2 linked regions of the Anatilimnocola floriformis genome follow. The protein of the gene in region 1 binds, or shares a complex with, the protein of each later gene. Links are inferred from orthologs where the notes say so. Each region holds a gene or a part of one and is shown on either strand. Other genes may lie near its edges.

Evidence for each region. The genes of interacting proteins can lie anywhere in the genome.
Region 2: the proteins of M9Q49_RS23205 (region 1) and M9Q49_RS06690 are in contact, whole or in part, in a cryo-EM structure (PDB 8Z21), measured with the Escherichia coli proteins. The link is inferred for Anatilimnocola floriformis from one-to-one orthologs.

What each region holds. Positions count from the first base shown.
Region 1 is NZ_JAMLFW010000001.1:5,836,803-5,839,875, reverse strand. The notes cover bases 31-3,030. They hold M9Q49_RS23205 (ABC transporter permease), read right to left. Parts: upstream 1,999-3,030; coding sequence 1,063-1,998; downstream 31-1,062. Other genes in these bases: M9Q49_RS23200 (peptide ABC transporter substrate-binding protein), read right to left, coding at 1,995-3,030; M9Q49_RS23210 (ABC transporter permease), read right to left, coding at 31-1,052. Outside these bases: more of M9Q49_RS23210, read right to left, coding at 1-30; more of M9Q49_RS23200, read right to left, coding at 3,031-3,073. UniProt on the Escherichia coli protein: Part of the ABC transporter complex OppABCDF involved in the uptake of oligopeptides and of the ABC transporter complex MppA-OppBCDF involved in the uptake of the cell wall murein tripeptide L-alanyl-gamma-D-glutamyl-meso-diaminopimelate.
Region 2 is NZ_JAMLFW010000001.1:1,622,064-1,624,950, reverse strand. What follows is about bases 55-2,868. They hold M9Q49_RS06690 (ABC transporter ATP-binding protein), read right to left. Parts: upstream 2,066-2,868; coding sequence 1,043-2,065; downstream 55-1,042. Other genes in these bases: M9Q49_RS06685 (PSD1 and planctomycete cytochrome C domain-containing protein), read left to right, coding at 2,220-2,868; M9Q49_RS06695 (ABC transporter ATP-binding protein), read right to left, coding at 55-1,046. Also shown: more of M9Q49_RS06695, read right to left, coding at 30-54; more of M9Q49_RS06685, read left to right, coding at 2,869-2,887. UniProt on the Escherichia coli protein: Part of the ABC transporter complex OppABCDF involved in the uptake of oligopeptides and of the ABC transporter complex MppA-OppBCDF involved in the uptake of the cell wall murein tripeptide L-alanyl-gamma-D-glutamyl-meso-diaminopimelate.

The DNA.
Region 1 (3,073 bases):
AAACCCCACGAGACATTCGGCGGTTGCACGCCGAAGCCGAGGAAGGAGAGAAAGGCTTCGAAGAGCATCACACTGGGAATGGTGAGCGTGAGATAGACGATCACCACCCCCAGCACGTTGGGCACGATGTGGCGGAAGATGATGCGCTGGCTGCCGGCGCCGATGGTGCGGGCGGCATCGACAAACTGTTCGTGCTTCAGCGAGATCACCTGACCGCGCACCACGCGCGACATCGTCAGCCAGAAGAGTGCGCCGATCACGATATAGAACAGCGTGATTTCGTTCAGTCCCCAACGGGCCATGGCTGCTTTGTAGTAATCGTCGCGGAGGAGCATGATCAGGTTGATCACGATAAAAATGAACGGAATCGAATAAAGCACGTCGACGATGCGCATCATCGCGGCATCGATCGTGCCTCCCGCGTAACCCGCCGTCGCGCCGTAGCTCACGCCGATAACCAGCGAGACGAGCGCGGCGAGAATGCCAACCATCAGCGAGACGCGCGCCCCCCAGAAGATCCGCGAGAGAACATCACGGCCGAGTTCATCGGTACCGCAGATCGAGGGCAAACACCAGTCGCCAAAAATAGCGAGGCGAAGCTTCAGCAGCTGCCACACCAGCGGGCCGGGGTTGTTCCAGAGTTTATAAAACGGATGGTCACGATGTTTGCTTTCGATATCGAGTTTTTTCGCTTTGAGCTCGTCGCCGCTCAGCGAACCGAGTTGCGATTGCAGGTCGCGCAGTTCTTCCTCAAACTTTTGCACGCCAGCGCGGGTGATGCCGAGCTCGGTCTTGGTGAAGCGCGGCGGCTGGTATTGATCGGCCTTCGTCAGGCGAATGAACTGCGGCGACTGCAGCGGCAGGATGGGTGTGAAGAAGGCCAGCAGTACGATCGCGATCAGCCCAAACAGAGACGCCATGGCCGCGTAGTTTTTGCGCAGTCGACGCCAGGCATCGAGCCACAGCGACACGCCGCGAATCGACGCGGCTTCGGTGAGGAGCGCGGCGTAGCGGTCTGCGGTGTTTTTTGGTTCGGTTGTCGGACTGCTCATTGCCGGTGAGTTATTCCAGTTTGACGCGCGGATCGATGATGGCGTACGACAGGTCGACCAGCGTATTCATCGTGAACAGCAGCAACGTATAGACCATGATGATGCCGGTCACGAGCGGATAGTCGCGTTGCATGGCCGCATCAATAAAGTGCGAGCCCATTCCCGGCACATTGAAAATCCGTTCGATCACCAGCGAACCGGTGAGAATGCCCGCCGCGGCAGGGCCGATGTAAGAAACTACCGGCATGATCGCGCCGCGCAACGCATGTCGCACGATCACCGTGCGCGGCGACAGTCCCTTGGCATAGGCAGTGCGAACGAAGTCGAGATTGAGGACTTCCAGCATGCCAGTGCGGGTCAAGCGCGCGATGTAAGCAGCGTATGGCGCGGCGACGCACACGGCGGGGAGGACGATTTGCTTTACACTTCCCCAGCCCGCGGGCGGAAACCATTTCAAAACGAAGCAGAACAAGATGATCGTAAAGCCGGCGAGCACGAAATTGGGAATCGCGATGCCAATGGTCGCCAGGCCCATGAAGGCGAAATCGAAGAACGTGTTCCGCTTCACGGCGGCGATGATCCCCGCCGTCATGCCGACTGCGAGCGCTAGTGTGAGCGCGATCACCCCCAGCGCCGCCGAAACCGGAAAGCCTTCGGCGATAACACGATTGACGGTGTAGTCCTTGAGCTTGGTGCTCGGGCCGAAGCGAAACGTGAAGGCTTTGGCGAGCGATTTGAAATAGCGCTCGCTCATCGTGCCATCAAGATCGTAGTACTCTGCCATGCTGCGACGGATTTCATCGGGGAGCTTGCGCTCACCGAGAAACGGGCCACCGGGCGATGACACCATCAACAAAAACGAAATGCTGAAGACGGCCCAGAGCGTGAAGAACAGCCACAGGACGCGGCGACCGAGAATGCCGAGAAGTTGCGGAAAGCTGGTCATTTGCCTGCTCCCACGTTCTTCGCCTTCAGCTCGCGATCGATCTCCAGGGTGTTGAGCGGATGCAGGTCCTGTACGTCGTTGCAAAAGCCTTTCACGTGTGGCTTGACCAGGTTCTTCGAGACATAGAAGTACATCGGAATGATCGGCATCTCGTCGAGGAAGATAGCTTCCGCGTCCTTCAGTATTTTCATTCGTTTCGGCGGATCGGCTTCTTTGCCAGCCGCGTCGATCAGAGTGTCATATTCTTTGTTTCCCCAGCCGGTCATGTTTTGCAAACCGCCGGTCACGAACATATCGAGGAAGGTGTTGGGGTCGGGATAGTCGGCGATCCAGCCGGCGCGGCAGATGTAGTAATCCATCTTGTCTTGTGCATCGAGATACACGCCCCACTCGAGGCCGCCGAGTTGCACATCAATCCCGAGGTGCTCGCGCCACGATTGTTGAATCGTCTCGGCAATCGTGCGATGGAGCACCGGCGAATCGTTGTAAAGAATCTCGAGATGAGGCATGCCGCGGCCGCCCGGAAAGCCCGCTTCGGCGAGGAGTTTTTTGGCCCGCTCAGGATCAAATTCAAAACCCGGCGGACTTTCATAACCGGCCATGCCCGGCGGCACGTAGGTCGCTGCGGGAACCTCGCCGGCCTTGGTCACGAAGTCGCAGATCTTCTTCTTGTCGATGGCCAGATTCAGGGCCTGACGAATCCGCTTGTCGCCGAGGCCAGGCCGATTCGTATTCAAGCGATAGAAATAAACGGTGAGCATCGGCGCCGAGGGGAACTCATCTTTCAACTCGCGCTTCAGCTGCGGAATCATCGCAGCCGGCATCGTCGTCGCCCAATCGAGCTGGCCAGTCAGATACATATTGAGCGCCGTCGTCTCATCACGTAGGGCGAGCGCGTCGATGTTCTTCAGCTTCACCGTCTCGGCCCGCCAATACTTTTCATTCTTCTTCAGCCGGATGCGATCACGGAGCTGTCGCAGTTCCAGCGTGAAAGGGCCATTGGAAACGAGCTTGCCGGGCTGCGTGAATTCCGGCGAGCCGTACTTCTCGACGCAGCGACGATTGACCGGATAGA
Region 2 (2,887 bases), 4.2 Mb from region 1 along the record:
AATGCCTGCTCTTTGGGCAAATCGCCCCGCTACTCTGCCGGTGCCTTAATACACGCCACCAAGTGCTGCCGTCCTTCCAGCAACGGCACGACTTCGCGGCAACGGCCTTCGGCAATCGGGCAACGATCGGCAAAAGGACAACCGGGGTAAACGCGATCTGCCGAGGGGACTTCGCCCTGCAAGATGATGCGTTTGCGTTCGCGCTGCAGCACCGGATCGGGAATCGGCGCTGCCGATAGCAGGGCCTGTGTATACGGATGTCGCGGCCGGGCATGAAGCGCGTCGGCCGTCGCCAGTTCCACGATGCGGCCGAGGTACATCACGCCGATGCGATGTGAGATATGTCGCACGACGGAGAGGTCGTGCGAGATGAAGAGATAAGCGAGACCCAGTTGCCGTTGCAAATCCATCAGCAGGTTGATCACCTGCGCTTGAATCGACACATCGAGCGCTGAAACCGGTTCGTCGCACACGATCAGCTTGGGTTGCACGGCCAGCGCGCGGGCGATGCCGATGCGTTGGCGCTGACCGCCCGAGAACTCGTGCGGATAGCGATTGAGAAAACGCGGATTCAGGCCCACCAGATCCATCAGCCGCATGGCTTCGAGCTTGCGATGGTTGCCGTGCAGGCCGAAGATCTCCATCGGTTCTTGAATGATGCGGCCGACGGTCATCCGCGGGTTGAGTGAGGCGAACGGATCCTGAAAGATCATCTGGATCTGCTTGCGATGCGGCTGCATCTGGCCAGCCGACAGCGAATCGATCCGCGTGCCGCCGAGCCAGATTTCGCCGCTCGTCGGTTTTTGCAGATGAATCGCAGCGCGGGCGGTTGTCGTTTTGCCGCAGCCCGATTCACCGACCAGGCCCAGCGTTTCTCCCTCGTGAATCGTGAACGACACGCCATCGACGGCGCGCAGCAAACCGGGCTTACCAAACCAGCCACCTTTGCGCGTGGGAAAGTGGACCTTCAGGTTCTTCACTTCCAGCAACGGCTTGCCGACTTTGGCTTTCGACGTAACAGGTTCAGCGATGGTCGCGGTGCTCATGCGTGGGCTCCCGCGGCGCGGGCCGCTTTGGTCGGCGAGGTGATATTCGTGAGATCGGCAAAGCAAGCCTTTAATCCGCCGTGAATCGCTTTTTCGAGCGGCGGCATTTCTTGTTTGCAGCGTTCCATCACAAACTCGCAGCGAGGATGAAACGGACAACCCGTTGGCGGCCGCAACATATCGGGCGGTTGGCCCTCAATGGCAGAAAGCTTGTCGGTGTGCGACTCATCCCACCGCGGAATCGATTTCAGCAAGCCCAGCGTGTAAGGATGCTGCGGCTTGTCGAACAACTCAAACACGCCCGCCTGCTCCACGATCTTGCCGGCGTACATCACCAGCACGCGGTGACAAACGCTGGCGATCACACCCAGCGCGTGAGTGATCAAGATCACCGCCGTGCCGTTTTTCTTTTGCAGTTCGGCGATGAGCTCCAGCATTTGCGCCTGGATCGTCACATCGAGCGCGGTCGTCGGTTCATCGGCGATCAAAACTTCTGGCTGACAGGCCAGCGCCATCGCAATCATCACTCGCTGCCGCATGCCGCCCGAAAACTGGTGCGGAAAATCATCGATTCGCTCGGCTGCCGCGGGAATGCCGACCTTTTCGAGCATTTCGATGGCGTGTTTGCGAGCCTGCGCGGGAGTGTGCTTGAGATGGAGCTCAGTGACCTCCATCAATTGCTCGGCGACCGACAGGTAAGGATTCAGCGCGGTCATCGGATCTTGAAAGATCATCGCAATCCGCTTGCCGCGAATCGCCGAGAGCTCGGCCAGGCTCAGCTTGAGCAAATCTTGATTGCCAAACATCGCCCGGCCGCGCTCGATCACGCCGGGCGGCTTGGGAATGAGGCCGAGCATGGCGAGATTCGTCACGCTCTTGCCCGAGCCCGATTCGCCGACAATGCCGAGGGTTTCGCCCGGATGGAGATCGAACGACACGCCGTTCACCGCGCGGACGGCGCCGTCGTCGGTGCGAAACGAAACGTGCAAATCATCGACCGTCAGAATAGGTTTCGACATGCTCGAACTATAGGTGTCGCGAGCGGCAGCGGCAACGCCGGACCGGCCCCGGGCGGCGAAGAAACGATGTGCAATTTTGCAGCCCGCGCGGTTAGAATGTAGTGGTCCGGACGGCAGCCTTCCCCTTGCAACTCTCCCCAGGCAATCCCCTCCCATGCTTCTCGCCTCTATTCGTTGGCGAAATCTCGCGGCTTGGTCGCTGGCCGTGCTGGGTTTGGGCATTGCTTCCGCTGCGAACTGCTGGGCCGAGACGCCGAAGTTTGAGCAGATCCTGCCGATCCTGCAAAAGCACTGTAGCGATTGTCATGGCAGCGAAGAGCCCGAAGCCGAACTGAATCTGACGACGGCCGATGGACTGCTGCGCGGTGCGCGCTCGGGTTACGTCGTCACGCCGGGCAAAGCCGACGCCAGCTTGCTCACGCAGTTGCTCGCCAAAGGTTCGAAGCCGCACATGCCGCCGGAAGGGCAACTCTCGGCCGACGAAATCGCTGCAATCAGCAGTTGGATCGGTGGGCTGCCAAAAGACTCGCTCCCGGATCGGCCTCAGTTGGCAAAAGGGAAAGACCACTGGGCTTTTAAAGCGCCGACGAAGCCGAAGTTGCCAGAGGTTGATGAAAAAATGCAAGCCTGGTCGGCGAATCCAGTCGATCTTTTCATCGCAGCCAAGTTGAAGACGGCTGGGCTGGAGCCATCGCCGGAAGTCTCCCGCGAGTTGCTCCTGCGCCGGGCCTGCATCGATCTCATCGGTCTGCCGCCGTCGCCAGCGGACGTGGAAGAGTTCCTCGCCGATCGCGCGCCGGATGCTTACGAACAACAACTCGA